DNA from 2 places in the Brevundimonas sp. TWP1-3 genome. Region 2 is predicted to be linked to the other one. Evidence: riboswitches for the same ligand, from Rfam matches in the RefSeq annotation. Region 2 holds a riboswitch; the other holds the start of a gene.
The links. A riboswitch is a leader RNA that binds a small molecule or an ion and turns the genes downstream of it on or off. The one in region 2 is predicted to bind glycine.
Positions count from the first base shown of each region.

Region 1: it holds a riboswitch for glycine, as region 2 does, so the genes downstream of both, gcvT (glycine cleavage system aminomethyltransferase GcvT) here and ACP693_RS16750 (TonB-dependent receptor domain-containing protein) in region 2, are expected to answer to the same signal.

Region 1 is NZ_JAFCTP010000002.1:43,965-59,402, reverse strand. It holds gene ACP693_RS12255 (ATP-binding protein) at 1-1,330, shown strand, start outside; gene ispH (4-hydroxy-3-methylbut-2-enyl diphosphate reductase) at 1,530-2,501, opposite strand; gene ACP693_RS12245 (AtpZ/AtpI family protein) at 2,752-3,111, shown strand; gene ACP693_RS12240 (F0F1 ATP synthase subunit A) at 3,118-3,903, shown strand; gene ACP693_RS12235 (F0F1 ATP synthase subunit C) at 3,962-4,186, shown strand; gene ACP693_RS12230 (hypothetical protein) at 4,255-4,827, shown strand; gene ACP693_RS12225 (F0F1 ATP synthase subunit B) at 4,827-5,342, shown strand; gene ACP693_RS12220 (DUF6789 family protein) at 5,419-5,889, opposite strand; gene ACP693_RS12215 (PGPGW domain-containing protein) at 6,023-6,427, opposite strand; gene ACP693_RS12210 (oxidoreductase) at 6,631-7,575, opposite strand; gene ACP693_RS12205 (TetR family transcriptional regulator) at 7,646-8,251, shown strand; gene gcvPB (aminomethyl-transferring glycine dehydrogenase subunit GcvPB) at 8,343-9,911, opposite strand; gene gcvPA (aminomethyl-transferring glycine dehydrogenase subunit GcvPA) at 9,924-11,270, opposite strand; gene gcvH (glycine cleavage system protein GcvH) at 11,336-11,701, opposite strand; gene gcvT (glycine cleavage system aminomethyltransferase GcvT) at 11,712-12,827, opposite strand; glycine riboswitch at 12,883-12,967, opposite strand; glycine riboswitch at 12,971-13,068, opposite strand; gene ACP693_RS12180 (alpha/beta hydrolase) at 13,174-14,211, shown strand; gene ACP693_RS12175 (class 1 fructose-bisphosphatase) at 14,438-15,403, shown strand; gene pncA (bifunctional nicotinamidase/pyrazinamidase) at 15,403-15,438, shown strand, end outside.
Region 2 is NZ_JAFCTP010000003.1:68,946-84,383, forward strand. It holds gene ACP693_RS16740 (amidohydrolase family protein) at 80-1,075, opposite strand; gene ACP693_RS16745 (S9 family peptidase) at 1,106-3,046, opposite strand; gene ACP693_RS16750 (TonB-dependent receptor domain-containing protein) at 3,137-5,836, opposite strand; glycine riboswitch at 6,011-6,098, opposite strand; gene ACP693_RS16755 (ABC transporter substrate-binding protein) at 6,306-7,382, opposite strand; gene ACP693_RS16760 (response regulator transcription factor) at 7,466-8,128, shown strand; gene ACP693_RS16765 (sensor histidine kinase N-terminal domain-containing protein) at 8,125-9,501, shown strand; gene ACP693_RS16770 (hypothetical protein) at 10,041-10,262, shown strand; gene ACP693_RS16775 (hypothetical protein) at 10,381-10,914, opposite strand; gene ACP693_RS16780 (hypothetical protein) at 11,254-11,925, shown strand; tRNA gene ACP693_RS16785 (tRNA-Ser) at 12,007-12,098, opposite strand; gene ACP693_RS16790 (exopolysaccharide biosynthesis polyprenyl glycosylphosphotransferase) at 12,225-13,709, shown strand; gene ACP693_RS16795 (lipopolysaccharide biosynthesis protein) at 13,706-15,166, shown strand; gene ACP693_RS16800 (glycosyltransferase family 2 protein) at 15,163-15,438, shown strand, end outside.

The DNA.
Region 1 (15,438 bases), on a different contig from region 2:
CTTCGGCGCCTTCTACGCCGCCCAGCACAAGCATCAGTTCACCTTGGGCTATGATGGCGCGGGACGGTTGTTCCGCCTCAGCACCGAGGGCCGGCCAGCCAGTGCGCAGATCGGCGACGCGGTCGGACGAACGGCCCAGCCTTTGGTTGATGAATTGCGTGCGCAAGCCGCTGGACGAGATCGCTCGGCGACAGCGGAGGTAGCCGTCCGCTTGAAGGCCGCCTTCGTACAGGTCGGCGGCGACATCTATGTGCTGGGCGCCTCGACCGTCGTGCGCCACACGGCGGCCGGGTCAACGCCGACGTCCGACCCGATCGTGGCCTCGCTCAAGCCGTTTGCGGCCGAGTTGGACCCGCTGCGCACGCGGTTGGCCTTGACCGAGGTGCATTTCCAGCCCGGCGACGCCGCGCCGCCCCAAGGCATGAGTGGGGTCGATGTGCGCGACGCTGGCGGCGCCCTGTTGGGCCGCGTCGTCTGGACGCCGGAACGGCCGGGCTATCAGATCCTGACGAAGGCCGGGCCGCTGCTGCTTTTGTTGGTCGTGGTTCTGATCGTCGGCACGGCGTTCCTGTTCTGGAATACGACCGCCGATGTGCGCCGTCTGCGGGCGTCCGAGGTCGCCTTATCGTCCGCGCTGGAGCGTGCCGAGGCCGCAAACCAGGCCAAGACCCGGTTCCTGTCGAACGTCAGCCACGAACTGCGCACGCCCCTGAACGGGGTGCTGGGCATGGCCGAGGTGATCGGGGCGGACCTGGTCACGCCGCAGCAGCGCGACAGACTGGAAATCCTGAAGGCGTCGGGTCGTCAGCAGCTGCGGCTGGTCGAGGAGTTGCTGGACGTGGTGCGGCTGCGCGACGGGGCGGTGACGCTGGAGACGCGACCGTTCCGGCCCAACAACCTGCTCGGCCGTGTCGCCAACGACCTTCGTGGCGCAGCTGAGGCCAAGGGCTTGAAGATAGACGTCGAGGCCGCCGAGGGCGAATGGCTGGGCGATCCGGTCCATGTCGAGAAACTGATGGCGGCGCTGAGCGACAACGCCGTGCGCTTCACCCGGACGGGCCAGATCACCCTGCGGGCCGTCGCCGGCGATCAGCTGGTGCTGGAGGTCGAGGACACCGGCCCCGGCATGGAGCCCGAGGCTGCGACCCGCCTGTTCGACGCCTTCACCCAAGGCGACGAGAGCAGCACGCGCACAGCCGACGGCCTGGGGCTGGGCCTGACGGCGGCGCATGGTCTGGCGGCGCTGATGGGGGGCAAGATCGAGGTCGTTACCGCGCCCGGCGTCGGCAGCACCTTCCGCGTCGCCCTGCCCTTGCAGGCCGTCGAGTAGGTTCTGCACAAACCACTTCCGTCACCCTCGGGCTCGTCCCGAGGGCCTACGGTGAATGCGAACGAGGTTGCGGACGGGTTCAGGCGACGGCTTGCAACGTCTGCGGTCGAGCGCGACCAACAGTGGGCCCTCGGGACAAGCCCGAGGGTGACGGGATCTAAAACGAGATGGACGTCATCGCGCCCAGCGGGTTAGCGACTTAGGCCGTCAGCAGACGCGGCAGTTTGAAGGTGACGGTCTCGCGGGCGCCGTCGTCCTCGGTCACTGTGGCGTCGAACCGGGCGCGGATGGCGTCCACCAAGCCCTCGATCAGCGGCTCGGGCGCAGAGGCCCCGGCGGTGACGCCGACGGTCTGGACCCCGTCGAACCAGGTCCAGTCCACCTGGGACGCATCGTCCACCAGATAGGCGGCTCCGGCGCCCGCGCGCATCGCCACCTCGACCAGCCGCACCGAGTTGGACGAGTTCTTGGACCCCACCACCAGCACCAGCTCGCAGCCCTCGCCCAACGCCTTGACCGCATCCTGGCGGTTGGTGGTGGCGTAGCAGATGTCTTCCTTGTGCGGATCGGGCAGTTCGGGGAAGCGGCGCTTCAGCACCTTCAGGATGCCCGCCGTGTCGTCGACCGACAGGGTGGTCTGGGTCGCATAGGCCAGAGGGGCGTCGCCGGGGCGTTCGAACGATTCGGCGTCGGCCTCGGTCTCGACCAGGCTGATGGCGCCCTGCGGCAGCTGGCCCAGGGTGCCGACGACTTCGGGGTGGCCCGCATGGCCGATCAGGATGATGTGCTTGCCGGCGGCATGGTGACGCTCGGCCTCGACATGGACCTTGGACACCAGGGGGCAGGTGGCGTCCAGGAACACCAGCTCGCGCGCCCGGGCGGTGGCGGGCACCGACTTGGGCACGCCGTGGGCCGAGAAGACGACGGGCCGGTCGTCGGGGCATTCGTCCAGTTCCTTGACGAAGACCGCGCCCATGGCCTTCAGCCGCTCGACGACGTGGCGGTTGTGAACGATCTCGTGGCGCACATAGACGGGGGCGCCGAACTTCTCGATGGCGCGTTCGACGATCTGGATCGCCCGGTCCACCCCGGCGCAGAAGCCGCGCGGCGTCGCCAGCCGAACCGAAATCGGGCGAAGCGGAGCGGCGGGGGGAGGAACATGCGCATTCATGGCCGTGAACCTAGTCGTTTGCGGCGCTGATCGCCATCGGACCCGTGTCGCGACGGGCGGGATTCTGTCGCCGTGAACAGCGGCGCATCGTCACGGCTTGTCCACAGGCGGCGAAAGTCGAAATTCTACAACGGTTTAGAGCGTGATCACGACGCCTTGACCTATGGGCCGCTCACGATTAGTTTCCGCGCCGAATTCAGACCCGTTCGGACGCACCGTCCGGACGCTGAACGCACAGGTCCTATCCCCCATGCCGGAATCGCGCGAAGAGGCGATCAAACGCCTCCAAGACAGCGCATCCGCATTGGAGGCGCGGACGACGGCGGAGAAATCCGCCGAGCTGACCGGCCATCAGGTGTCGGGTCAGGCCTACAAGATCATCGCCGAGCTTCTCGGCGGCGTCCTGGTGGGTCTGGCGTTCGGAGCGATCGCGGATTGGGTCCTTGGGATCCGTCCGTGGGGTTTGATCGGCGGGGTCCTTCTGGGCTTCGCCTTGTCGATTTACATGGCGCGTCGCACAGCCAACCGGCTGATGGCGCAGGCAAAGGCGTTGGGAACGTCGGCTCCGGCCGAACCCTACGTCGAGGCCGACGAAGACGGGGAACGATAGGGCTTCATGGCCGATCCGATTCATCAGTTTCAGATTCAGAAGGTCATCGACCTTCCTGACGTGACCCTGCCTGTTCTGGGCGTGGTCGATCTGGCGATCACCAATTCGCACATCGCCATGACGGCCGCCTTCGTGGTGATCGTCGGCTTCCTGGCCGCCGTGACGTCGAACGCCAAGATCGTGCCGGGCCGCCTGCAGTCGGCGGGCGAGGGTATGTTCGGCCTGATCGACAACCTGGCCGATTCCATCATCGGTCACGAAGGCCGCAAATATTTCCCGTTCGTCTTCACCCTGTTCACCCTGATCCTGGGCATGAACATCCTGGGTCTGTTCCTGACCTTCACGGCGACCTCGCAACTGGCCATCACGATCACCTTCGCCCTGATCACCTTCGGTCTGGTGCTGGTGGTCGGCTTCGCCAAGAACGGCCTGGGCTTCTTCAAGCTGTTCTGGCCCATGGGCGCGCCGCTGGCGTTGCGCCCCGTCGTCGGCCTGATCGAGTTCGTCTCCTTCCTGCTGCGTCCGGTAACCCTGGCGCTTCGTCTGTTCGGCAACATGCTGGGCGGCCACGTCGCGCTTAAGATCTTCGCTGGCTTCGTCGTGTCGCTGGGCATGCTGGGCCTGAGCGGCGGCATCGGTCTGCTGGCCTTCCCGGTCGCGGCCCTGTCGCTGGGCATGGTCGTCGCCCTGACCGCGCTGGAGTTCCTCGTGGCCTTCCTCCAGGCCTTCGTCTTCGCCGTTCTGGCCTGCATCTATCTGAATGATGTGGTCAACCTGGACCACGCCCACTAAAGGGCCGGACCAGTCTCTTCACCCCAACCACCAACGACTTTAATCTAGGAATACAATCATGGACGCTGAAGCCGCCAAGTACATCGGTGCCGGTCTCGCAACCCTGGGCATGATCGGTTCGGCCCTGGGCGTGGGCAACATCTTCGGTCAGTTCCTGGCCGGCGCCCTGCGCAACCCGTCGGCCGCCGCCGGCCAAGTCGGCAACCTGTTCGTGGGCGCCGCCCTTGCCGAAGCCCTGGGCATCCTGGCCTTCGTGCTCGGCATCCTGATGATCTTCGGCTGATATCAGCCGATTACGGCGCGCGGGGTTCGCCCGCGCGCCGCTTCATCTGATCCTGCAGTAGACGGTTCATGGCCAGCACCCAATCCAACCATGCAGTCCTGGCTTCGGTCGAAGCGGACCTGCACGCCGAGACGGCGACCGCCGCCGAGCACGGCTCGGGCGGCCTGCCGCAATTCCAGTTCGAGCACTGGGCGGGCCAGATCGGCTATCTGCTGATCCTGTTCGTCGTCCTGTACCTGCTGGTCTCCAAGGTCTTCGCGCCGCGCCTTCGCAAGGTGATGGACGAACGGGCCGACACCATTTCCACCGCCGTCGCCACCGCGCGTCAGGTCCAGGCCGAGGCCGCCGAACAGGCCGCTCTCGCTCAGGCCGAAGTCGCCAAGGCCCGCGCCGACGCCCGTTCGATGGCCGCCGCCGCCAAGGCGCGCGTGACCGAGGACGCCAACGCCCGCCAGGCTGCGGAAGAAGCGATCGTCAACGTTCGCATCGCCGAGGCCGAGGCCTCCATCGGCAAGACGCGCGACGCCGCCATGGCCAATGTCTCCACCATCGCCTCCGACACGACCGCCGCCATGGTCGAGCGTCTGACCGGCAAGGCCGCGACCGCAGCCGAGCTGGCCGCCGTCAAGGGAGCCGCCTGATGAACCTGATCTTCGAACACGGCATCTGGAGCTTCGCCAATGCGGAGATCTGGGTCGGCATCGGCCTGATCCTGTTCTTCGGCATCCTGGTCGCCGCCGGCGTGCCCAAGATCGCCGCCAAGGCCCTAGACGCCAAGGCCGCCAAGATCCAGGCGGACCTGGATGAGGCCGCTCGCCTGCGCGCCGAGGCCGAGGCCCTGCTGGTCCAGATCCGCAAGGAAAAGGCCGAGGCCGAGGCCCAGGCCGCCGAGATGATGGCCCAGGCGGAAGCCGACGCCCGTCGTCTGGAAGTCGAGACCAAGGCCAAGCTGGAAGAGACCCTGGCCCGTCGCCAGAAGATGGCCGAGACCCGCATCGCCCAGGCCGAGGCCCAGGCCTCCGCCGAGGTCAAGGCCGCCGCCGCCGACCTGGCCGCCAAGACCGCCGAACAGATCCTGACCGCCCGCATCGCCAGCGGCGCCAAGGATCCGCTGCTGGACAGCGCCATCGCCCAGATCGGCGATCGCCTGAACTGATCCGCACTCACGCTGAATGAAACAAGGCCCCCGACGTCGCCGTCGGGGGCCTTTTTCTTGGGCGGTCAAGCCGCGATCAGTGAGCGTGTGCGCCGCCGATGATCGTGGCGCCCAAACGTTTGTCGCGCGCCACCAGCCGGGCATAGACATTGCCCAGCACAATGCCGAACACGGCGTGGGTGATCAGCAGCCAGGCGAAGGTGCCGAAGCCGGAGCCGGCCGTGAAGGTCCGGTAGTTTCCGAACATGACGATCACCGCCATCATCAGCACCCAGGCGCCGACGGCGAAGACGATGCCCTTGGTCTCGGGCGTGTCGGTCGGCAGTCGGGGACACAGGATGGCGAACAGCGGCCCCAGGATGAGCACGCCGCTGATGACGTGAACCACCCACCCGACGGCGAGGTTTCCCGGCATGCCCAACATGCTTGCGATGACCCCCTGGAAGGGATCGAACCAGTTGAGGAACAGATTGGGTATTTCGAGCAAGGATACGGCCATGGTCGCCGCAAACCCGGCGATCAGACCCTTTTGTACGCGTGACATCATGACCTTAGCGCCTCCCAACGCATGAGTGGTTCTCTGATAACGCGCAGACAGGATACGCCTGACGGGGGGAGGACTGCGTTCACGTTGCCGTGGTTAGCGGTTGCAGCAACGCAACCGCAATAATATCGGCTAACTAGCGGAACAGCTTGCGGAAATAGCGCCGCACCTGTTTGCGGCCGCGCGACAGGCGACGACCGGATCGCTTGGTCACGACCTTTTCGGCACGCAACGCCTGTTGCCAGAAGACCGGAGCGAACTCCGGCTTCTTCCGCATCAAGCGACGGAAGGGATAGACCCATTTGGGGCGGGCGTACTGGGCGCGAATGAACTGACGCTTGGCCCAGAACGAGCTCTTCAGGATCAGCATCAGGCCGACAGCAATGACCGGAATCCCGCCGGGACCCGGCAGGGGCGCGATCAGAATCCCCAGCAGCACCACGAACAGGCCGCCGATCATCAGCGCCCAGCGTTTCACCAGACGCAGCGTGCGGCTGCGCGGTTTTGAAGGCTGTGCGAGGAGAACGGAGAGGGAGGTCACGAATACGCCAGATGGGGAGGGGAGGTCGTCATGACAACGGTCGTCACGGGCGCACGATCCCTCGTCGGGAAAGGAAAAGGCGACCGTGACGACCTTGCCACAAACCTCTTAAGGCTCTGCGTCGATGGCGGATCGGTGTCCGCTGAATGACGCTTTGGTCATGAACCGCAGTCGTTCGCCGGCTGTTGCCGATGCGACACGGATCAGCCGTAGCGGACGCCGGTCAGACGCTCGGATTCCGCCCAGAGCAGTTGTGCGACCTCGGCGTCCTGGGCCTGGGGCTTGATCTCGGCGGAGCCCGGCGGTCCCTTCATCTCCATGACGCGTTGCGGTCCATAGTAGTCGCCCCCCTTCACGGTGGGCCCCGTGGCGGCCAGCAGCGTCGGCAGGGCGCCGTCTGCGGCGGAATGGCTGATGAAGGGCTGAAGCAGTCGCCCCGCCGCCATCATCAATCCGCCCGCGCCCGACTGGGCCGGACCATTGGCGATCAGGTCGGTTCGTGCGAAGCCGGGGTGGGCCGCCGCGCTGGTCAGCTTCCAGCCCTGCGCCTGGCTGCGCCGGTCCAGCTCGATGGCGAACATCAGCATGGCCAGCTTGGACTGCTGATAGACCGGCCATGGCTTGTAGGCCGTCTTTTCGTAATTCAGATCGTCGAGGCGGATGCGCCCGCCTCTGTGGGCGATGCTGGACAGTTGCACCACGCGCGCCCCCTCTGACCTGGAATCGGTTGCGCTGAGCAGGGGCAGCAGCCGTCCCGTAAGGGCGAAATGCGACAGGTAGTTTGTGCCGAACTGCATCTCGAAGCCATCGGTCGTGACCTGCCGCGTCGGCAGGGCCATGACGCCGGCGTTGTTGATCAGGATGTCGATGGGCCGTCCCGCCGTCAGATGACGGTCTGCGAAGGCGGAGATGGACGACAGGTCGCCCAGGTCCAGCAGGTCGAACCTCACGTCGGCGCCGGGATGTCGTGCGCGGATCAGCCGCTCGGCCTCGGCCCCCTTGGTTGGATTGCGGGCGGCCAGCACCACTTCGGCGCCTTTTGCGGCCAGTACGAGGGCGGTTTCCAGGCCCAGACCGCCGGTCGCGCCTGTAATCATGACAAGCTTGCCGCTCTGGTCGGGAATATCGTCTGTGGTCCAGGTCGTCATTTCGCTATCCTGTCGCTGAAACATGTTGTCTCCAAGGGTTCCGGCTTGCATATCTGCATCCGGTGCAAATATGCAAGAAGTGCAAGAAAAGATTTCCGTCAACGATCAAGGCCTGCGTGAGCGCAAACGGCTGGAGACGCACGCCCGTATCCAGGCCGAGGGCATGCGTCTGTTCCTCGACAGGGGGTTCGAGGCGACGACCTTGGACGATGTGGCGCAGGCGGCGGACGTATCGCGACGAACCCTGCTGAACTATTTCGGATCCAAGGAGGAGATCGTCTTTTCGGCCAAGGCTGGGTTTCCGCAAATGGTCGCGGACGCCATCGCCGCACGACCGGCGGACGAACCCCTGCTGGACATGGTGGAGAACGCCCTGATCGATCTGGCCCAGCAACCTCAGTCAGAAGAGACCAAGGCGGTGGCCGTCCTGATCCACGGCACACCCTCGCTCAGGGCGGGTGACCAGGCGAAATACGAACAGGTCGAGCGGCTGCTGGCTGGGGCGCTAGCGGCGCGCAAAGGCCTGGCGTCCGACGACATCGCCTGCCGCGTCGTCGCCGGGACGGCGGTCAGCATCATGAAGCTGTCCCTGGACGCCTGGCTGGCCCACCCCGATGCGCCGCCCGAGACGTTTGGCCGCGCAGCCTTCGCGGCGCTGAGACGGGCGGCGGGCTAGGGATTTCGGGGCTACGAAAGCCCCATCATTCTTCCTATGGCCGTCATCCTAGGGACAAGCCCTAGAATGACGGGACTTAGGGGTGTCGGCTTTACGCCGCCTGGTTCGAGCCTGCCGGGGCCGACCAGCGCAGAACCGGCGAGCGGGCGGCGCGGGTTTCGTCCAGGCGCTTCAGCGGGGCGTGGAAGGGGGCGCCCTTGAAGCGGTCAACGTCGCCGGCCTTCGCGGCTTGCGCCAACAGACGCATGGCGTGGATGAAGCGATCCAGTTCGGCCTTGGACTCGGTTTCCGTCGGCTCGATCAGCATGGCGCCGTGGACGACCAGGGGGAAATACATGGTCATCGGGTGGAAGCCCTCGTCGATCATCGCCTTGGCGAAGTCCAGCGTGGTGATGTCCGTGCCCTTCAGCCATTCGTCGTCGAACAGGGCCTCGTGCATGCAGGGGCCGTCGGGGAAGGCCGCCGACATCAGGTCCGACAGGCGGGCCTTGATGTAGTTGGCGTTCAGGACCGCATCCTCGGCCACCTGACGCAGGCCGTCTGCGCCGTGGCTCATCATGTAGGACAGGGCGCGCACATACATGCCCATCTGGCCCTGGAAGGCGCACAGGCGACCGAAGGCCTGGACGGCCTCGTCTTCCTCGCGCTCGATCAGGCGATAGCCGTTGTCGTCATGCACGACCCACGGAGCCGGCGCGAAGGGCGCCAGGGCCTCCGACAGCACCACCGGACCCGCGCCCGGCCCGCCGCCGCCGTGCGGCGTCGAGAAGGTCTTGTGCAGGTTGATGTGCATGGCGTCGACGCCCAGATCGCCCGGACGCACCCGGCCGACGATGGCGTTGAAGTTGGCGCCGTCGCAGTAGAAATAGGCGCCGGCTTCATGCGTCAGGCGGCTGATCTCCAGGATGTCGTGCTCGAACAGGCCGCAGGTGTTGGGATTGGTCACCATGATGGCGGCGACGTCGTCGCCCAGCTTGGACGCCAGGTCCGCCACGTCCACGCGGCCGTCTTCGGTCTGGGCGACCTCGACGACAGTGTAGCCGACGAAGGCGGCCGTGGCCGGGTTGGTGCCGTGGGCGCTGGTGGGCACCAGCACCTTGCGGCGCTTCTCATGCTGGCCCGAGGCCTCGTGCGCGGCGCGGATGGTCATCAGGCCGCACAGTTCGCCGTGGGCGCCGGCTTTCGGAGACAGGGCGACGGCGGGCATGCCGGTCAGGGTCTTCAGCCAGTGGGCCAGCGTATCCATCAGCTCCAGCGCGCCCTGTACCGTCGAGATCGGTTGCAGCGGGTGGATGTCCGAGAAGCCGGCCAGGCGCGCCATCTTCTCGTTCAGGCGCGGGTTGTGCTTCATCGTGCACGAGCCCAGCGGATAGATGGCCAGGTCGATGGCGTGGTTCTTTTGCGATAGGCGCACATAGTGGCGCATGGCCTCGGGCTCGGACAAGCCGGGCAGGCCGATCGGATCCTTGCGGACCAGGTCGCCCAGGTCGGATCCATCGGTCTTGGGTTCCGGCAGATCGACGCCGGTCTTGCCCCAGCCGTCGCCCTCGAAGATCAGGGCTTCATTTTGCAGGAGACCGCGGCCGCCGGTCAGGGTGGCGGGCTTGGTCTGGATTTGGTTCGGGGCGGTCGGGCGGCCGACAGTGTTCATGGTGCTCATGGTCAGTATCCCTTAGGCGCCGAGGACTTGGGTAAGCGCTTTGGCCAGGATCCGGATGTCTGCATCCAGGGTGGTTTCGGTCGCGGCGACCAGCAGGACGTCGTCCATGCCGGCGGCGGGCGCCAGGCGGCTGTAGGGCACGCCTGCCAGCAGATGATGCCCGGCGAGCGTATCGACGACCTCGGCCGCGTTCTTGGGCAGGCGCACCGCGAACTCGTTGAAGAAGCGCGAGGTCAGGATTTCGACGCCCGGAATGGCCGCCAGGGCGTCGCGCGTGGCGACGGCCTTTTCGTGGTTCAGCAGGGCCAGTTTGCGCAGGCCCGTCTCGCCCAGCAGGCTCATGTGAATGGTGAAGGCCAGGGTGCAGAGGCCGGAATTGGTGCAGATATTCGACGTCGCCTTGTCGCGCCGGATATGCTGTTCCCGCGTCGACAGGGTCAGGACGAAGCCGCGCTCGCCGTCGGCGTCCACCGTCTCGCCGGTCAATCGGCCGGGCATCTGGCGGATCAGCTTCTCGCGGGTGGCGAACAGTCCGACATAGGGACCGCCGAAGTTCAGCGCGTTGCCGATCGACTGGCCCTCGGCCGCGACGATGTCCGCGCCCATCTCGCCGGGCGACTTCAGCAGGCCCATCGACACCGCCTCCGTGACCACGACGATCAGCAGGGCGCCGGCGGCGTGGGCGGCCTCGGCGATCTTGGTGACATCCGTCGCCGTGCCGAAGACGTTCGGAGTTTGAACTACGACGCAGGCTGTATCCGGACCGATCTGATCGATTACGGCGGCCTCGGCGTCCACAGCGGGCGCCAGAACCTGCGTCTCGACGCCGACGGCGTGGACCACGGTCTCGGTCGCCTTGACGTAGTGGGGGTGGACGCCGCCGCTGATCACCGCCTTGTTGCGGCGGGTCACGCGGGTCGCCATCAGCACACCCTCGGCCATGGCGGTCGAACCGTCATAGAGGGACGCGTTGGCCACCGGCATGCCAGTCAGGTTCGCGACCTGGGTCTGGAACTCGTACAGATATTGCAGCGTGCCCTGGGCGATTTCCGGCTGATAGGGGGTGTAACTGGTCAGGAACTCGGACCGTTGGATCACGTGATCCACCGTCGCCGGGACGTGGTGCTTGTAGGCCCCTGCGCCGCAGAAGAAGGGCACGGCGCCGGCCGTGGCGTTCTTGGCCGCCATGGCGGACAGGGCGCGTTCGACCTCCATCTCGCCGGCCACGCGGGGCAGGTCCACCGGCCCGTCCAGCCGCGCCGCCTCGGGCACGTCCACGAACAGGTCGTCGATCGATTTCGCGCCGATGGCGGCGAGCATCGCCGTGCGGTCGTCGGGCGTCAGGGGGAGATAACGCATGGTCTTGTCCTGGGCCGTGAAAGGCCGAAGACCCTCTGACTTTTAATCAGAGGGTCCGATGGGTCTTAGAGAGTGGCGAGGAAGGCGTCGTAGGCGGCCTGGTCCATCAGGGCGTCCAGTTCGGCAGCGTCCGACACCTTGATCTTGGCGAACCAGCCGTCCGCTTCCGGGGCCGAGTTGACGGTTTCCGGCGCGGTCGACAGAGCGTCGTTGGCCTCGACCACTTCGCCCGAGACGGGGGCGTAGACGTCCGAGGCGGCCTTGACGCTTTCGACCACGGCGAAGCTGGCGCCCTTGGCGACGGTCTTGCCGATTTCAGGCACTTCCACGAACACCACGTCGCCCAGGGCGTCGGCTGCGTGTTTGGAAATACCCACGGTGGCGATGTCGCCGTCCAGGCTGACCCACTCGTGATCCTTGGTGAACTTCATGATCTGATCCTCAGACGGTCTTCGGTTTGCGGTAATAGCGTTGCGCCACGAAGGGCATGGCGACGACTTCGGCGGCGGCAGTCTTGCCGCGCACGACGACCTTCAGGTCCGTGCCCAGCGCGGCATAGGCCGGCGGCACGAAGCCCATGGCGATGTTCTTGCCCAGGGTGGGGGAGGGGCCGCCCGAGGTGACCTTGCCGATGACGTTACCGTCCATGTCGGCGATCTCGGCGCCTTCGCGGGCCGGGGCGCCTTCCTTGACGATCAGGCCGACGCGGACGCGCGTGGGCGTATCGGCCAATTCCTTCAGGATGCGGTCGGCGCCGTTGAAGTCGGCGCGCTCCTTGCGCGACTTGGACAGGGCGAAGGTCAGCGCGCCTTCCACCGGCGAGGTCGTCGGGTCGATGTCATGGCCGTGAAGCGGCAGGCCGGCTTCCAGGCGCAGGCTGTCGCGCGCGCCCAGGCCGATCGGCTTGACGCGGGCGTCTTCCAGGATGGTGTTCCAGACGCGCTCGGCCTGATCCGCCGGCACCGAAATCTCATAGCCGTCCTCGCCGGTATAGCCCGAACGCGAGACGTAGCAGTCGACGCCGAACAGCATCAGCCGGGCGCATTCCATGAAGCCCATCTCGGCCAGGATCGGCTCATGCGCGGCCATGACTTCGGCGGCTTCCGGCCCCTGGATGGCGATCAGGGCGCGGTCCAGCACGGTCAGCTTGGCGTCGCCTTCAAGGTTCGCCTGCCAGAAGGCGAAGTCCTCGTCCTTGTTGCCGGCGTTGACGACGACGAACAGGCCGTCGTGGTCGGGGCGGCCCGCCATCAGGTCGTCGATGATCCCGCCGTCCTTGTTCAGCAGCAGCGAATATTTCTGTTTGCCGGCCTTCAGGATCGCATAGTCGCCGGGCACGAACCGCTCGAACTGGGCGGTCGCGTCGGCGCCGGTGATCTTGCACTGGCCCATGTGGGACACGTCGAACAGGCCGGCGTGTTCGCGGGTCCAGCGATGTTCGGCCAGGACGCCCTCATACTGGACCGGCATGTCATAGCCGCCGAAACCCACCATGCGGGCCCCCAGCGCGCGGTGCGCGGCGTTCAGGGGCGTGGTCTTCAGGGCTTGGTCGGTCATGGTTCAGGCTTTCACGGTCGCGTTTGGTGGCGGAGCTCCGCCGTCTTCGCGCCCCCGCTGTCCTGAAGCCTGAGAGATTCCGGCGACCAAATCATGTCGCCTTGCTCCGTCGGCGCGCCCGAATGGGCGACTTTCCAGCGTCCGTATGCTTCGCGGTCCGTTTGCCTGAGCGTTTCCGGGGCGGTTGCGCCTTCGGCGTCGAGGCCTGTTTCCAGACTCCGAACTCTCCCGCGAGAGCGCTCGACCTAAGGCATCGACTCCGGCCCCAAGTCAAGCGGTCGGGGAACAAGGATGCGTGGGGCGGGTTGTCGTCAAGAGCCCCCGTTCGAAACCCAGGAATCCCAAAATGTCGATTATAGACAAGCTGTTCGGCGACAACGACAAGCCGCGTGACACCCCCGCCAAGGCCGACGGCCCGATGCAGAAGGTGCTGGACGAACTGGCGTCGCTCGGCGGCAAGCCGATCGAGACCCTGTCGCCGGAAGAGGCCCGCCAGCAACCGACCCCGACCGACGCCGTGAAATCCCTGTTGCGCAATGACGGCAAGGACCCCAGCGACGACATGGGCGTCAAGACCAGCGACATCACCATTCCCGGCGCCGCCGGCCCGATCCAGGCGCGCATCTACAAACCGCACGACCATTCCGAGGACAAGCTGCATCCGGTCGTGGTCTATTTCCACGGCGGCGGCTTCGTGATCGCCGATCTTGACGTCTATGACGGCGGCCCGCGCGGCGTATCCAAGATGGCCGATGTGATCGTGGTCTCGGTCCACTATCGCCAAGCCCCTGAACACCACTTCCCCGCCGCCCACGACGATGCCCTGGCCGCCTATCGCTGGGTGCTGGAAAACGCCCAGACCTTCAATGGCGACCCGCAGAAGGTGGCGGTTATGGGCGAAAGCGCCGGCGGCAACCTGGCCATCGGCGTTTCCATGATGGCGCGCGACGCCGGCCTGCCGGCGCCGAAACATCAGGTGCTGGTCTATCCGGTCGCCGGGGTGGACATGGACAATGAGTCCTACGTCGAGAACGCCGACGCCAAGCCGCTGAACAAGCCGATGATGAAGTGGTTCGTGAAGCACATCTTCGCCAGCGAGGCCGACGCCCAGGATCCGCGCATCAACATCGTCGAAAAAGCGAACCTGACCGGCCTGCCGTCCTCGACGGTCATCTGCGCCGATATCGACCCCCTGCGTTCGGAGGGCGAATTGCTGGCCGAAAAGCTGGAACAGGCTGGCGTGGATGTGCGCCACAAGACCTTCCACGGTTCGACGCACGAGTTCTTCGGCATGGCGACGGTCGTGCCGGACGCGGCTGCGGCCCAGACCTTCGCCGCACATGAGTTGAAGCGCGCGTTCGGCACGGCGATCCTGCCGATTTAACATCCCTTCTCCCTTTGGGAGAAGGTGGCCCGAAGGGCCGGATGAGGGCCGGATGAGGGCCGGGTGGCGGGCCAATTCGCACCATCCGACCCTCATCCTTTCGCCTTGCGTATCGCCTGCGGCTCTCCGAGGCTCAAGCCCTCTCCCAATGGGAGAGGGTTTCTGTCTTGCGGTGGCGCGTCTCGCCCGCCAAGAACGGCGCAACGCCCAGAACCGGATCGACCGCATGACCCGCACCCGCCTCGACGCCCATATCGCCGCCCTGGACGCGCCCGAGGGTCTGAAGACGGTCTTGACCGTCGTCGCCGCCACCTGTGCGGACATCAGCAAGGTCGTGGCCGGCGGCGCCCTGGCCGGCGCCCTGGGCGCTTCGGGCCAGATCAACGTCCAGGACGAGGAGCAGAAGAAGCTCGACGTAATGACCAACGACATGCTGACCGACGCCCTTCTGGCCAGCCCCGCCGTCGCCGGCGTCGCCTCGGAAGAGATGGACGAGGTCCAGCCGGCGTCCCATTCGACCGGTGAATACCTCGCGCTGTTCGACCCGCTGGACGGCTCGTCCAACATCGACATCAACGCCATGGTCGGCACCATTATCTCGGTGCTGAAGTCCGCCACGCCTTCGCCGACCGAGGCCGATTTCATGCAGCCGGGCCGCAATCAGGTCGCGGCCCTCTATGCCCTCTACGGTCCCCAGACCATGCTGGTCCTGACCACCGGCGCCGGGGTGAAGGGCTTCACCCTGTCGAACGACGGCGACTGGATCTTGACCCACGACGCCATCGCCATATCGCCGGACACCAAGGAGTTCGCCATCAACATGTCGAACCTGCGCCACTGGTCCGAGCCGGTGCAGACCTATGTCGGCAACCTGTTGAAGGGCGAGGACGGTCCGCGCGGCAAGAACTTCAATATGCGCTGGGTCGCGGCCATGGTCGCCGACGTCCACCGCATCCTGATGCGCGGCGGGGTCTTCCTCTATCCGTGGGACAAGCGCGAGCCGAACAAGCCCGGAAAGCTGCGTCTGATGTACGAGGGCAATCCGATGGCCTTCCTGGTCGAACAGGCCGGGGGTAAGGCGACGACGGACGGGGTGCAGCCCATCCTGGACATCCAGCCCGAGCACCTGCACCAGCGCATCCCCGTGGCCCTGGGCTCGGCCAACGAGATCGACGCCTACGCGGGCGTTTGATGGACATCCGGCCCACTGACGCCCTGCTGGTCATC
Region 2 (15,438 bases):
TCGCTCCCCCGTTGGGAGCACGATGCGCGCGGACGAACTTTCCGTCAAAGCGTCGAGGCTGCGGACGCCATTCGGCTCGCTATCTCACCGCGACGCGTCTTTGCCGCAGGGCAGCCGCTTCCTGTGACGACAGCGGCAAAGACCCCATCGCGTCGTTCAGATAGCCGTCCAAAGACCCGGAGAAGGGCCAGTCGGAACCTGGCGCGAAACGCTCGACGCCGATGCTTCTCATGACCTCGACCAGTCGCGCCCGGTTTTCCGGCGACGTATCGGCGTCGAAAACCTGGGCCAGGTCGAAGTAGAGGTTGGGAAATGTGTCAGGCCGGTCCGCCAGGGCGTATCGAAACGCCTCCAGCGCGTCCCAGGTGTTCGCGTCCAGGCCGCCCCAGCCGCCGGAATGGGCGATGACCACAGGGACGTTGCGGGCGCGGGGCAGGACCTGTTCGACGAAGATGCGAACTTCGGGCGCGCCATAGCCCTCTGCCCGGGTGCGCATATGGATCATGATGGTCAGCCGGGCGTCCGATGCGGCCTCGAAGACGGCCGCCAGGCGACGAACGTGGTCGGGATTGCGCAGATCGACATCCGAGTTGGTCAGGTGCAGCTTCAATCCCTGGGCGTAGGGGTCGTCTTTCCACGCCTCGATTTCGGCCAGAGCTTCGGGCGTCAGCGGATTGACCGAGACGAAGGCGACTAGTCGCCCCGGGTGCGCCGCCGCCGTAGCGACGGTGAAGGCGTTGGCGTCGTGAACCCGCGTCGCGGCGTCGGCCAGCGGGGGAACCATCATCGGGCTTTCAGCCAGATAGGCCGTGGACATCATCCAGGCCGTTTGCACCCCCGCTTCGTCCATATCCGCCAGCAGAGCATCGGCTGTCAGCGGTCTGACGAAGGCCGGGTCGCACGCGCCGAGCCGTCCCGGACTGCTGCAATAGGCCGGCAAAATCTCGAGAATAGCCGGCGAATGGACGTGGACGTGATGGTCGGTGTGAACCGGCGTGCGGGTCTGCGCCATCACGGGCGCCGCAAGCAGCGCGGCCGAAACCGCGCTCGCCGCGACGATGCATTTGAAGGTCATGGATAGATTTCTGAAACGCGCCGGTGGAGCTCAGCGCGCGGCGTCGCCCAGCAGCGTCTGTTTCCAGAACAACAGGCTGGTCCAGAAATAGTAGTCCTCGTTTTCCTTCTTGTGGAAACCATGCCCCTCGTTCTGCGCCAGCAGGTGCCAGGCCGTGCCGCCGTTGCCGCGCACGGCGCTGATGATCTGGTCGGCTTCGGACGCCGGGACGCGGGGGTCGTTGCCGCCTGTGGCGACCAGCAGCGGAATGGTGATCTTGTCCACGCTGGTCAGGGGCGAGATAGCCTGCAGTTGCGCGCGCTGCACCGGATCACGCTCATCGCCGTATTCCACGCGCCGCAGGTCGCGGCGATACGACTGGGTGTTTTCCAGGAAGGTGACGAAGTTGGAGATGGCGACGTAGCAGTTCGCCCCCTTCAGCCGGTCGCTGTAATGCACCGCCGTGGCGTAGCACATATAGCCTCCGTACGAGACGCCGGTCACGGCGAACCGCGAGGCGTCCAGGTCCGGATTGACCTCCAGCACGTCGAGGAAGGCGCCGATATCCTTGACCGAATTCTCGCGCTGGAACGGGCCGTTGTCCAGGTTCACGAACCGTGTGCCGTAGCCGGAAGACCCGCGCACGTTGGGGAAGAAGATCGCCACGCCCAGTTCGTTCAGTAGATAGTTCTGAGAGCCCAGGAAATCGGGACGGGTCTGGCCTTCCGGTCCGCCGTGGATGTCGACGATCAGGGGGCGCTTGCCGGGGAATTTGGCCGGATCGGGCTGATAGAGGAAGCCGGACACGGTCTCGCCGTCGAAGCTCTTCACCTCGACCAGCTTGGGCTCGATGTTGATCGCGGGGTCCAGGCCGCCGGTCTCGCTGTGGGTCCATTGGGTGACCGCCAGGGTCGTCGGATCGATGGAGAAGGCGTCGCCCGACACGCGGGCGGAGGACAGGCTCAGCCCGATCGCGCCCCAGGGGGCGATGTCGATGGCGGGGCCGATGGTGTAGGGGATGACGCCCTCCGGCAGGCCCGTGACGACACGGACGGCGCCCGTGGCGACATCCATGACCTTGAGCCGCGAGACGCCCGCCTCGTTCACGGCATAGGCGATGAAGCTGCCGTCCGGCGCCAGTGCGTAATCACTAACGTCCCACCGGGTCTCGGAGCTGACGGGCGCGAAACCGCCCTGTCCGATCCGCCCCAGGCGCAGGAAGTCGCTGTCCTTGTTGGATGTCGCCCAGACCGTGCCGTCGGCCGCATATTTGGGATCGACATAAGAAACCTGCGCCGCCGGATCCGTCAGCGGCGTCATCCGGCCGGACGCCAGGTCCAGTTCATAGACCACGGCGATGTTGATCGACATCCGGTTCAGGACCAGGGCCTTGGCCCCATCCCCGGAGAAGTCGGCGATGTTCCAGCCGCCGCCCGAAACCTGCGCCACCAGACGGTCGGTCGAGGGGTCGGCGGGATCGACGACATACAGGTCCATGTCCGCGCCGTTGCGTCGCGACGAGGCATAGCCGACCCGCTTGCCATCCGGGCTCCAGGCGCCGAACCAGTTGCGGCTCTTGCCGTCGGTGATGCGATTCAGCCGGCCGCCGGACAGGGTGTAGAGCTGATAGAACTCATCCCCGCCATTGTCCTTTTGGACCAGCAGGGTCTGGCCGGAAGGCGACAACGCGCCGCCCACGATCGGCTCCGCCTCGAAGCTGATCTGGGTGCGGGCTCCGTCGGGACCGGCGACGACGTGAAGCTGGTCCGTGGCGCCGAACCGGGTCTTGATCAGCATGGACCGGTCTGCGGCGTTCCACCCCATGAAGGCGGCGCGACGCGCCTGAAGATAGGGCTGGGTCGCAGCGACCAGATCGTCCGGCACCGCCGGCAGGCCATCGGCCACGATCGCAGCCGGCTTGGGCGCTTCGGCGAAGGCGGCGGGCGCTGCAGACAGCGCGAGCGCAAGCGCCAGCGGGAGACGAGAGATCATCATTCGGACCGTGAACTGGGGGAAAGAAGAAGGGGTCGCCGGCTCCTGATCGGGAGAACGAAGCCGGCGACCTGGAGCGCGCTACCCGAACTAGAAGCGGTAACGCGCGCCTACCGTGACGTACCGACCGACCACGTCGTAGTACGGAGAGAAGAGCGAACCATCCGGCGGCGACTTGTCGAACAGGTTGGTCGCATTGGCGTAGAGCTCGACGCCGTCGGCGCCGTAGTGGGCCAGATCGGCCGTCAGCCCCAGATCGACATAGGTGAAGGCGTCGATGTCGTTGTTCACGATCTTGACGGTGCTGTTGTAGACGCCCTCCGAGATGTAGCGGGCGCGCAGGTTTGCGCCGAACACCTCCCCTTGCCAGCCCAGGCTGGCGTTGACCCGCAGTTCCGGCACGCCCAGGCCGAAGGCATAACCCTGCGACTTGACGTATTCGATCTCGGAGATGCCGTCGTCCGTCGTCAGGCTGTTCACCCAGGTTCCGACAAGGCGCATCTGCACCCGTCCGGTCGCGCCCGGAACCCACAGGTCCGCCGGGGACGAATAGGAGACTTCGGCGTCGATGCCGTCGGTGTGATACTCGGCCAGGTTCACATAGGTGGACCGCGTGCGAATCAGATTGCCCGAGGTGTCACGATCGACATTGGCGCACAGGGCGGTGTTGCCGTTGAAACAGCGGCTGACCAGATCCTGGGGCGCAATCGTGGTGATCACATCGTCGATCTTGATGTTGTAGTAGTCGACCGACATGTTCAGGCTGGGGATCGACGGGGGCGAATAGGTCAGTCCCAGCGTCAGGGTGTCCGCCGTTTCCGGCGCCAGGTTCGGGTTACCGCCGCCGTTGTTCAGCGTGTAGACGGTCTGGCCCTTCAAGGGGTCGTTGATGTTGTTATAGCCGGTCGTGGTGGTGGTGTAGAGTTCGGTCAGGTTGGCCGAACGGATGTCCCGCGATTGGGTGATGCGCCCCCGGAAACCGGGGAAGAACTCGTTGGTCGCGCCGACCTTCCACGACCAGATCGAGCCCGTGGTGTCATAGTCAGAGATACGCGCTGCGGCGTTGAATTCCAGATTGTTCAACACCGGCAGGTCGCGAACGATCGGCACCAGGATTTCACCGAAGGCTTCCTTGACGGTGAACTCGCCCGACATGGCCGAGAAGCTGAAGGTCTGGAACGCCTTGGCGGCGTCCAGTTCACCCACGCGCTGATCGGTCTGCTCCTTGCGGGCCTCAAGGCCGACGGCGATCGAGACATCCCCCGCCGGCAGGCTGAAGGGCTCGCCGCGCAGGCTGACGCCGGCGACATCCAGCTTCGTCGTGGTCCGTTGTTGCGGCGTGCCGGTGACATAGTCGATGGCTTCCTGAGACGGCGCGCCCAGGCCGAACAGGTTGATCGGCACGCAGCCGGAGTTGGCGTTGGTCAGGGTCACGCGACAGACGGGCTGATTGGTGACGGGGCTGATGACCGAGTCGACCGCCTGGGCGTAGTTGGTGGTCAGCAGGAAGCCCGGCGTGTCGATATTATTCTCGTATTCGCCGTGGCTGTAGTAGGCGCCCCAGCGCCAGTTGTCGCCGAACTCGCCGTCCAGGGCGATGGTCGCCTGGGTCGTGACACGCTCGAAATCGATCGTAGAATAGGACAGGTCGGAGTTGAAGCGGCCCATGGTGAAGGAGGTCTGGCCCGCCGCCGCCATCTGCTGCTTGATCGCCGCAGACAGGAAGGCGTTGTCGTTCTTGATCGTCAGATTGCCGCGGTTGTGATCGCCGAACCAGATGTAGTTGTTCCACATCCGCGAGTGACGGACGTCGGCCGTCAGCCGCAGCTTGTCGGCCAGTTCGTAGGTGGCGCTGGCCAGAGCGGCGTAGCGACGCTGGGGCGTGACCAGGGGGCTGAGATCGTCGTTCGACGGTCCCTCGCCGCCAACCGTATTTGTGCCGACCACCGTGCCATAGTTGAAGGCGCGCAGCGTGCCGTCGGGATTGAACACCTTGCCAGCATTCACGCCGGACACGATCAGACCGCCGTAGGCTGCGTTGGAGAAGCCGACGTTGGGAACGGTGACAAACGCGCCTGCGCCGTTCGAGACCTGAGCCCAGCGACCGATGGCCGGACGCGAGGTCTTGGGAACGACGCCGTCGTTGTCCAGATATTCGCCGCCGATCACGAAATGACCGCGGCCGTTGGCGAACGGCGTGCCCCATGCGGCCTCGAACCGCTGTTGCTCGGCGTCGTCGAAGGACGAGATGCCGTATTCGGCGCCCAGCTTGCCGCCGGTGAAGAAGCGGTCGATGCCGATGTTCACAACGCCGGCGACGGCGCCCGAACCCCAGGCTGCGGATGCGCCGCCGGTGACGACGTCCACGCTCTTCACCAGAACGGACGGAATGCTGTTGAGGTCGTTTTCGCTCGACACCCGACGCCCGTCGATCAGGACCAGCGTGCGGTTGATCCCCAGGCCGCGCAGATCGACCGGCGCATTGCCCGCACCTGTGTTGGTGCCGGTCGTCTGGGGCGAACTGCTGGCCTTGAACTGAGGCATGTCGTTTAGCGCGGCGGCGATGTTCTGGCGCGCGCCGACCGAAAGATCCTCAGCCGTCAGATGGATGGTGGGCGTGGGCGCCTGGAAGCCGGCCCGGTCGATCCGGGACGCGGTGACGACGATGTCGTCCACCGAGGCGGCGGCCTCTGGAGCGGTTTGGGCGTCCTGTGCGTGAGCGATCCCGGCGCACGACAGAAGGGCGATGGCGCTGCAGCAGGTGGTCAGATGGCGGTTGAGACGAGACAAGGCGATGGTCCTCATAAAGATGACGCCCCTCCCCAGGGGTGTCTGACGCGAGCGACGCTCTGCGGCGTCGTTTCGCCCCCGCTGTCATCAGGCCTGAGAGCTTCGGGGCCTTGCGACCCGTTTCTCCTTCGGCGAGGGCGGATCCCCCGGACCCGTCCTTCTCTCCAGCGTTCCTTCAGCAAGACGGTCCGTTTGCCTGAGCGTTTCCGGGGCGGTTGCGCCTTCGGCGTCGGCCGGAGCCGATCTCTCCCGCCTTGCTGAAGCTGAGTAAGATCGACCCCGCGACTGGTGTCAAATACGTGAAAACCGCAATTTTATTGCGGCAACAAGCGCCATGTTCGCATTTCGTTGCTCTTCAAGATCGGCGCGCATCGTTTATGGTCGCGCTAGAACGGCAGCTCGTGGGGCGGTGACGGCGGCGTGACAGAAAGGCGGGTTTAGGACTTTGTGGACTTATCCACAGGAACGCTCAGGGCGCGGCGGGATCCGAGGGCGCCCTGACGCCAAGACGCATCGCGGCGTCCCATCGCGTCAGCAGGGTCGCGCGGCGCGCCTGATCCAGATTGGCCAGCAGGGCCGGCCCCACACGGATAGGCCGAACGCCGGGCGACGCGGGTCGCAGGGGCGCATCGACATCGTCGCGCACCGGCCGAACACCCAGCGCTCCGATCACCCGCTGGCCTTCGCGCGACAGCAGGAAGTCCAGGAACAGCCGCGCGGCATTCGGATGCGCGGCGTTGCGCGGAATGAACGCCACCCGCGAAACGGACAGATGATAGTCGTCAGGCGTGATCAGCCCGATCTCGGGAACACGTTCGGCCCAGGACTCGCCGTAAGACCGATTCATATTATAGGCGAACACCATCCGCCCATCGGCGATCTGGCCCATCATCCTCTGCCCCGAGGTGTCCAGTCGCGGACGCTGCGCGCCCAGCGCCTCCATCAACGGCCAGGCGTCGGGATAGATCTGCACGTCCGCCGACAACTGCATCAGGGCCACGCCGCTGCGTTCCGCATCATAGAGAGTGACGCGTCCGTCGAAGACGTCAGGCCGCGTCCTGAGCAACCGCAGCAGATCCGCGTGACTGCGGGGCACGACATCGCCCGCAAGCTGGCCCTTATTATAGGCGAACACGATCGGCTCGGCGGTCAGCCCATATCCCTGGTCGCGCCACACCGACCCGTCTGGCATCGCCGCCCGATGCGGGGACTTGTAGGCCTGGGCATAGCCGTCGTTGATCAGCTTGACCTGCACGTCCATCGCCGTGCTCCAGACCAGATCCGGCCCGTCCCGCCCAGCGTCCGCCAGGGCGCGAACCTGTTCGGCGATCCGGGTGGAGTTTATGTCTTCCAGACGCACGCTGATCCCGGGCCAGCGACGACGAAAGGCCTCCAGTACCGGCCCCATAAGGCTGGTGTTGGTCAGGATGTGCAGCGCCCCTTCGCGACGCGCCAGCCAGCGGACCCGCTGCGCGGTGCCCGCCCCCTCCGGTTCCGACGAACAGGCGGCGGCGCCCAATCCGGCGACGCCTCCCGCCAGACCCATCAGCAGATGTCGTCGATCCGTCTTCACCGCTCCGGCTTTCTGGCTATGGTGTCGCGCATGATCCGTCGCCCCATTCCGTCGCCATGAGAATACTCGTCGTCGAAGATGACAAGGCGCTGCGGCATTCACTTGAAGCCAGTCTTCACGAGGCGGGGTTCGAGGCAAGCTGTATCGACAGCGGTGAACAGGCCTTGCAGCTCGAAAGCGCAGAGGTCTTCGACGCCGCCATCCTGGACATCGGCCTGCCCGACATCGACGGCTTCGAAGTGCTCAGAACCCTGAGGCGTCGAGGATCGTCGACGCCGGTTCTGATGCTGACGGCGCGCGACGCGCTCGGCGACCGCGTTGCGGGCCTAGACCTCGGGGCCGACGACTATTTGGTCAAGCCGTTCGCTCCGTCGGAACTGGTCGCGCGCCTGCGCGCCATCGTGCGCCGGCGTCAGGGACAGGCCGCCGGCGCGGTCGTGGTCGGAACCCTCTTCTGCGACTGGCGCACCGGCCGCGCCCTGGTCAACGACCGAGACCTTGCTCTGCGCCCCCGCGAATGGGCCGCCCTGCGCGTCCTTGCGTCTCGGCCGGGACAGGTGGTGGACCGCGACCTGCTGGCCGCCGAGGTCTTCCCGCAGGACGAGGCACCGTCCCTCAATGCGCTGGAAATCCACGTCGGACGGCTGCGTCGCAAGCTTCAGCCCGACGGTCCTGCGGTGACCAATATTCGTGGTCGCGGGTATCGTCTCGATCCATGAGCCGCGCCCGGCCTGCCCGTTCCCACAGCCTGGTCACGCGCCTGTTGATCGCACAGGTGGTTCCGCTGGCGATCTTCGCCGTCGTCGTTCTGGCGGTCGGCGCCTGGACGGCCCAGCGGGTGGTGGCGAGCAATGCAGACCGGTTGCTGGCAGGCGCGCTGCAAACGATCCGCGAGACCGTGTCGGTCGCGGATGACCGCATCACCGTGAACGTGGAACCTTGGGCCCTGGCCCTCCTGGACGGCCCCGAGCGTGACGCCGTCTTCTACAGCGTCCGCGAAGGCGACTGGCTCGTCACTGGCTATCCAGAACTGCCCAACCTCGCTCAGGCCCAAGCGGACCGCCCGGTCTTCGCAGACCTGTCGGTCCGGGGCGTTTCGGTGCGGATGGCGCAACAGACACTGATCATCCCCGGCCGCGACGCCCCCATCCGCGTCTCGGTCGCCCAAAGTTTGGACTCCCGCCGCGCCAGCCTGCGCGAGCTTTACCGCAGCATGCTGCTTCTCCCTGGCCTTTTGGTCGTGCTGGCCGCTCTGCTGATCTGGCCAGCGCTGCAATGGGGCCTGAACTCGCTCAAACGTCTGATCGACGACCTGACGCGACGGCCCAGCCCCTCAGCCGACTTCGCCCCGACCAATGTCGATCTGGCCCCGCGCGAATTCTGGCCGGTCCTGAACGCCTTCAACCATCTGCTCGCGCGGCTGGAGACCTCGACCTCCGGCATTCAGCGGTTCGCAGCCGACGCCTCGCATCAACTGCGCACGCCGCTGTCGGTGGTGTCCGCCAATCTCGAACTTCTCGCAGGCTCTTCTCGTCCCTGGACGGATCAGGAGAGACGGTTGCTCGCCGATTCTCGCGACGCCGTCAGCGGCATGACGCGCCTCGTCGGACAACTGCTGTCAACGGCCCGCGCCGACGGCGCCCGCATCGAGTCTTCCGCCGACCTCGGCCGCGCCGCACGCCGCGCCTGCCAGGCCGCCCGTGAGCGTCGCAGCTTTCCTGCCGGCGCCATGCGTCTTCGTCTTCCTGCCGAACCGGTGACCGTCCTCGGCGCCGAAGACCTCATCACCGAACAGATCCTCAACCTGATCGACAACGCCTTCCACCACGGCGAACCGCCTGTGATCGTGCATGTTCAAACGACGGGTGCGGTCTGCGTCTGGGATCACGGCCCAGGCGTCGACGAAGCCACGCTTCCCCACCTTACCGACCGCTTCTTCCGCGCCGCCTCATCTCAAGCGTCCGGCTCCGGCCTCGGCCTGGCGATCGTTCACACCTTGGCCCAAGCTCAAGGCGCGCAGTTCAAACTGTGCAATCGCGGCGGGAAGAGATCTGGCCTAGTTGGAGGGATTGTCTTTCGACTTCTTACCTAAGGATATTGGCCTAAGTTTTCGGCGAAGCTGAATGGATTTCAGCGACCGGTCCCATCTCCGCAAATGCCGCTTAGGCGCAAATCGCCCTGCACTCTCATTTCGGAAAAGCGCCAGGACCGGACATTGGTAGGTTTCCAGACATCGGTAATTGCTTGTTAGCAACTCGACGCCAGTCGGCCGCACAAGCTGTTCGCCAAAACTAGAATCTAGCTCTTATCTTGGCGGCGCAACACTGAAGCTTATTGGCTCAGCCCCCTTGTAGGAATTCCACCGGAAAGCTGTAGCGTTCAGAATTGAGCCCGACCATGACCCAGCCGCTTGCATCGACGCTGCTCGAAAGAGTGCTTGAAGCAGGGCTGGACCCTACGACACGATTATCGGCGTCGAAATGAAAAAAAACCCGCTCCCTGTCTCCAAGAATGATCACGTCAGCGCGACCGTCTTGTCGGCGTGGCGCGAAATCTTCGGCGCTATGATTCCCTGACAATTTCCCTGATGCGGCTTGGGTCGCAGGATTTGACTTCAGCCGTCGTGGACGTTTGGCCGCTCAGGAAGTGGGCGCGCTCAACGACCCGAACCTCGCCGATGTGGCGCGTCAAAGGTTGTGGCGCGAACTCGGTCCCGTTCTACAGGTCAGCGCCGAAGCGACCGCGATCAAACTCGGCATGGCCGCGAAGAGCCGGGATGTGACAAAGGGTGGATCGAAAGGCGGGGACCCTTTCGCCGACGCGATCAACGCCACATATACCGCCGTAAGCTAAACGGGAGAGAAACTGTGGAACTGCGCGAGTTCATTAAAACAAGCCTCGTAGACATCCTTGGTGGCATCCAAGATGCTCAAAGTGAGGTCAACGCGAAGGTTCCTTGAAACGGCTCGGCTTAGCCTTCCGATTCCTCATCTGATGACAGAGGGGTATCTTGAAACAGCTTGTAGTGGATGCGCTGGATCGCCTTACTGAACCTCGCCGCCTTGATGGCTATCCGCTCAAGCTGGCCCGCGTAATAGGGCGTGTCCCGGTGGACGATCTCGCCGTTCGAGATAACGATTTCATCGAAACGGGCTATTCCGGGAAGCACGCTCATGTCCGCGTGGGCCATTTGATTCCGAATGTCCCGGCCCTGATCGAACCGATCAAGGATCGAAAGGCCCAAGGATCGGCTTGCTGAAAGAGGGCCTTGCGTATCCAGCACTCTGCGAAGGAACTTGATCCTTGATGCCGGGGTGAATGGCGGTTTCTCTGCAAGGTCGCGATACTCCGATTCATGCGAACAGCGGATCGCCAGATAGGTCAGCTTCTGCTCAATGTGGCTGTAGCTCCATAGGATGGAAGCGCGAAGCATCAGCACCCTCGCCAAGTCCTGATCCGGCGTCCACGGGCTGATGACAGCCCGCCATTCCTTCGGAACCATCATAGGTTCGCCTCATGCTCTATCGCAGCGACATTGCATCGAACGACGCGACGCAGCTCGATCCGGGACGCCGATTGTAGGATAGCACCAGGCGCGCGGCGTTCGATTTCTGCCAGCAGTCTACCAATCCCCGCACGACCATCGGAACTCGACAGGTCCACTCCCTTGAGAGTGTCCAAGATGCGGGCAGTCTCTTCGTCCAGGTTCATTCTCGCCTCCGTCAGCCACGACCGACAGCAAGCAAACCACATGGCCCATATCGCTCAAAGACAAATGTTGCCTGTTTGTTCACTTATCCACTTTCCATCTCGGCGGGCCGATTTGGATAGGTCATGATACCTTATGGCTATCGTTCCCGTCGCTAACCGTTCCGCCCACTTGGTTCAGACCAACAATCCGTCGTGGCCGGATATGTCCGACTACGTGGTGCATTTTGCCAAACAGTATGATGGCCGCTCAGACTACGACACGATTATGGGCATCCTCAGCGGACAAGTGATCCGGGCATTCAACAGTTTCGGCATCGCGAGGGAAAATGCTCCTGATCCTAGCTCACAAAGGACCGTGTGCTTCAGCGAAACTCCGCTCCATTACCTTGGACGGATCGCAAATAGACGCTCCGAACTAGGCATCGTTTTTCGCAAGAGCTTCATTGTCTCTCGTGGCGGCAACCCCATTCTCTACGCCTACCGAGATCAGCCGCTATATCACAGCGTTCATGCGCTCATGGCCGCAGGACGAGGCAATCCTAACGCGCCCATCTGGTCAATGACGCCATTCGTCGATGCTGTTGGAGGCAACTACAACTTCGAATGGGAACGCGAATGGCGGCACATAGGCGACCTTCGATTCACATCCGATGATGTCGCCTTCCTGATCATCCCCGCAAATCTACATGAGGCAGCGCGGACATTCTTCGCAAGCGCTGAAGAGGATGAAGTAGGGCCAAACTACCCCTGCCCCTTCATCGACGCCCGATGGAATCAGCAGCAGATCGCAGAGGCCCTCGGCTAAGCGATACGTGTCACACAAAGCGTCACACAGCCGCCCGCCCACCCGCCTTAAGCGGTTGATTTCATTGTATTTAAAAGAAAATGGCGGAGACGGAGGGATTCGAACCCTCGGTACCCCTTACGGGGTACGACGATTTAGCAAACCGTTGCCTTCAGCCACTCGGCCACGTCTCCTGCGACGGCGTCGATAGCGGAGGCTGATGCGTCGCGCAATCCGGTTCGGGCGAAAGTGTCCACGTTAACGCGACATAGAGGCGATACCGGCAATGTCGCGGCCGTTCTTCGCCTCTGGATCGCCCTTTGCTCGACCGCCCCGCCAGTCTCGCCGCCGACGCGCCGCCCAAGGGGCGGGCCTCGCGTGGGCCGTTCCGCCCTGAGGTGTGGCTGAATGCGCGCCAGCGGTCGACCGTGCGGCTGTCGGCCCACTATTTCAGGCTCGTCGATGTGCTGGTGGTCGTCGGTCTGGCTTTGGGCGCGATCCTGGCGATCCAGCCCATGGGCTTGGCCGACATCACCGTCGGCGACGCCGCACCCGTCATCGGAGGCGCAGTGCTGGTCCTCGTGTCGATGCGGGCGCTGCAGCTTTATCGATTCGGTCGCGACACGCCCTGGACCCTGCATCTGGCAGGGGTTGCGGGGGTCGGCGTGGTCTCGGCCGGCGTCGCCCTGATCCTGGGATGGCTGCTGGATCGACCGGCTCTGGACATCGTCGCGCCTTGGGCGCTGACGACGACAGCGGCCCTGATCGTGCTGCATGGGCTGTGGCTGGCGGTGATCGCCCGTTGGCGGCGTCTTGGCGCCCTGTCGCCCAATATCGTCATCGTCGGCGCCACCCGGAACGCCCAGACTCTGATCGAGCGGGCGCTGGAGCGGCGCGACATGAATGTGCTGGGCGTGTTCGACGATCGGCTGGCCCGTTCGCCGGACAGCGTCGCCGGCGTGCCGGTGCTGGGCGACGCCAACGCCCTGCTGACCCATCGCATGACCCCCTATGTGGACCGGATTGTCCTGGCCATCGATCCCAATGCGGGTCAGCGGGTGCGCGATCTGACGCAACGTCTGAACGCCCTGCCCAATCCGCTGACGGTGCTGGTCGATTCGGAACTGGGTCGTGACGGCGTGCTGAACCGGCTGGCCAATGCGCCGCTGGCGTCGCTGGACGGGCCGGCCGATTCCGATAGGCGGGCCTTCAACAAGCGGATGCAGGATCTGCTGATCGGCGCGGTCGCCCTGGTGGTCGCCGCCCCGATCATGGCCCTGGTCGCCTTGGCGGTGCGTCTGGACAGCCCGGGTCCGATCCTCTTCCGCCAGCGCCGCCACGGCTTCAATCACGAGACCATCGTGGTGTGGAAGTTCCGCTCGATGCGTCATGACGCCGCCGACGCCACCGCCAGCCGCCAGGTCTGCCCCGGCGACGACCGCGTCACCCGCGTGGGCCGTTTCATCCGCGCCACCAGCCTGGATGAGCTGCCCCAGATCTTCAACGTCCTGTCGGGCGAGATGTCCCTGGTCGGTCCCCGCCCCCACGCCATCGGCATGAAGACCGGCGAGACCGAGTCCGCCCTGCTGGTCGCCGAATACGCCCACCGCCACCGCATCAAGCCCGGCATGACCGGCTGGGCCGCCATCAAGGGATCGCGCGGGCCGGTGGACACCGAGGCCCAGGTGCGTGAGCGCGTCCAGCTGGACATCGAATATATCGAACGCCAGTCCTTCTGGCTGGACCTGTGGGTCATCGCCGTCACCATCCCCGTCCTGCTGGGCGACCGGGCGGCCGTGCGTTGAGCGAACAGCGCATGTTCTGGCGCGGCGTCTGGGGCTATCTGCCGGCCCAGATCGTCCAGGGGGTGGTCGGGTTCCTGACCATCTTCGTCTTCACGCGCCTGCTCAGCCCCGACGACTTCGGCCACTACGCCCTGGCGTTTTCGGTCACCACCCTGGCCCACACCGTGACCTTCAGCTGGCTGGAGGCGTCGATGGCCCGCTTCTGGGCGGCCGAGCGCACGCCCCAGGGCTTGGCCGCCCATTTCGCCAGCCTGTACCGTACCTCCTTCGCCATCATCGCCGTCTTCACCCCCATCGCCGCCCTGGTGGTGTGGCTGGCGCCCCTGCCGCCTGCGCTCAAGATCGCCGTCGCCTTCGGCCTGGCCGGCGCGCCGGTCCGCAACCTGGCCAAGCTGGCGCAGGAGCGTTTCCGGGCGGCAGGCGAGGTGTCCAAGGCCGCCCGTGTCGACATCGGCGTCTCCATTCTGGGCTTTCTGGTCGGCGCAGGGTTCGCCGTCGCCGGGGCCGGCGCGGCCTCGCCCCTGCTGGGCCTGGCCATCGCCCCCCTGTTCGCCCTGCCCTTCATCCTGCCCGGCGAGCTGCGCCAGGCGACCGGCGGAACGGTTGATCGAGCGCGGCTCAAGGCCTATGCGGCCTACGGCTATCCCATCGCGGCGTCGCTGACGCTGGCCGTGGTGCTGGCCTCAACGGATCGGTTCCTGCTGGCCGCCTTCATGGATGCCGGGGCGGTCGGCGCCTATCACGCCAGCTACAGCCTGGCGAACCGCACCCTGGACGTCATCTTCATCTGGCTGGGCGCGGCCGGGGCGCCGGCCATGGTCATGGCGCTGGAGCGCGGGGGCCGCGAGGCCCTGCGTCGCACGGCGCTGGAGCAGGGATCGACCCTGATCCTGATCGGCCTGCCTGCCGCCGTCGGTCTGTCGATGGTCGCACGACCGATGGCGGAACTGATGATCGGCCAGGATCTGCGCGCCGCCGCTGCGCTGGTCACGCCGTGGATCGCGGCCTCGTCCTTCCTGTCCGGCATGATCGCCTATTATTTCGGCTTCGGCTTCACCCTGGGCAAGAAGACCGGCCTGCTGCTGGTCACCATGGCCATTCCGGCGCTGTGCAACGTCGCTTTGAACCTGATTCTGATCCCCCGGCTGGGCGTCCTCGGCGCCGCCGTCTCCACCGCCGCCAGCTTCGCCATCGGCCTGATCGCCTGCCTGCTACTCAGCCGCCGCGCCATCGCCCTGCCGATGCCGTGGGAGGCGCTGATTCGGTGTGGAATAGCCTCCACCGTTATGGCCGGGGTGGTCTGGCTGCTGCCGCCCATCGGCGGGTTCGTGGAGTTGATGCTGGATGCCGGCGTGGGTGGAGTTGTCTATGCCGTCGTCGCCCTGACGCTGAACGCCGCAGGCGTCCGCGACGTGCTAATGCGCCTGATCCGCGCGCGCCTGAGCGTGACGGCATGAGCGCCCATATCCACGACAACGCCGCCTGGTCGCAGGCGAAGCCGACCATTTCGGTCCTGATCCCCTTCCTGCGCGACGATCCCCAGGCCCTGCTGCGCCGGCTGGACACCGAGGCCTCCGCCCTGTCCGGTGCGGTCGAATTGATCCTGCTGGACGACGGCACCGCCGACGCCGATCTGACGGCGCGGCTTCAGGCGACCCTCGACGCCCTAGAACTGCCCGTGCGCCTGATCAGCCTGGTCGCCAACGAGGGCCGGGCTAGGGGACGAAAC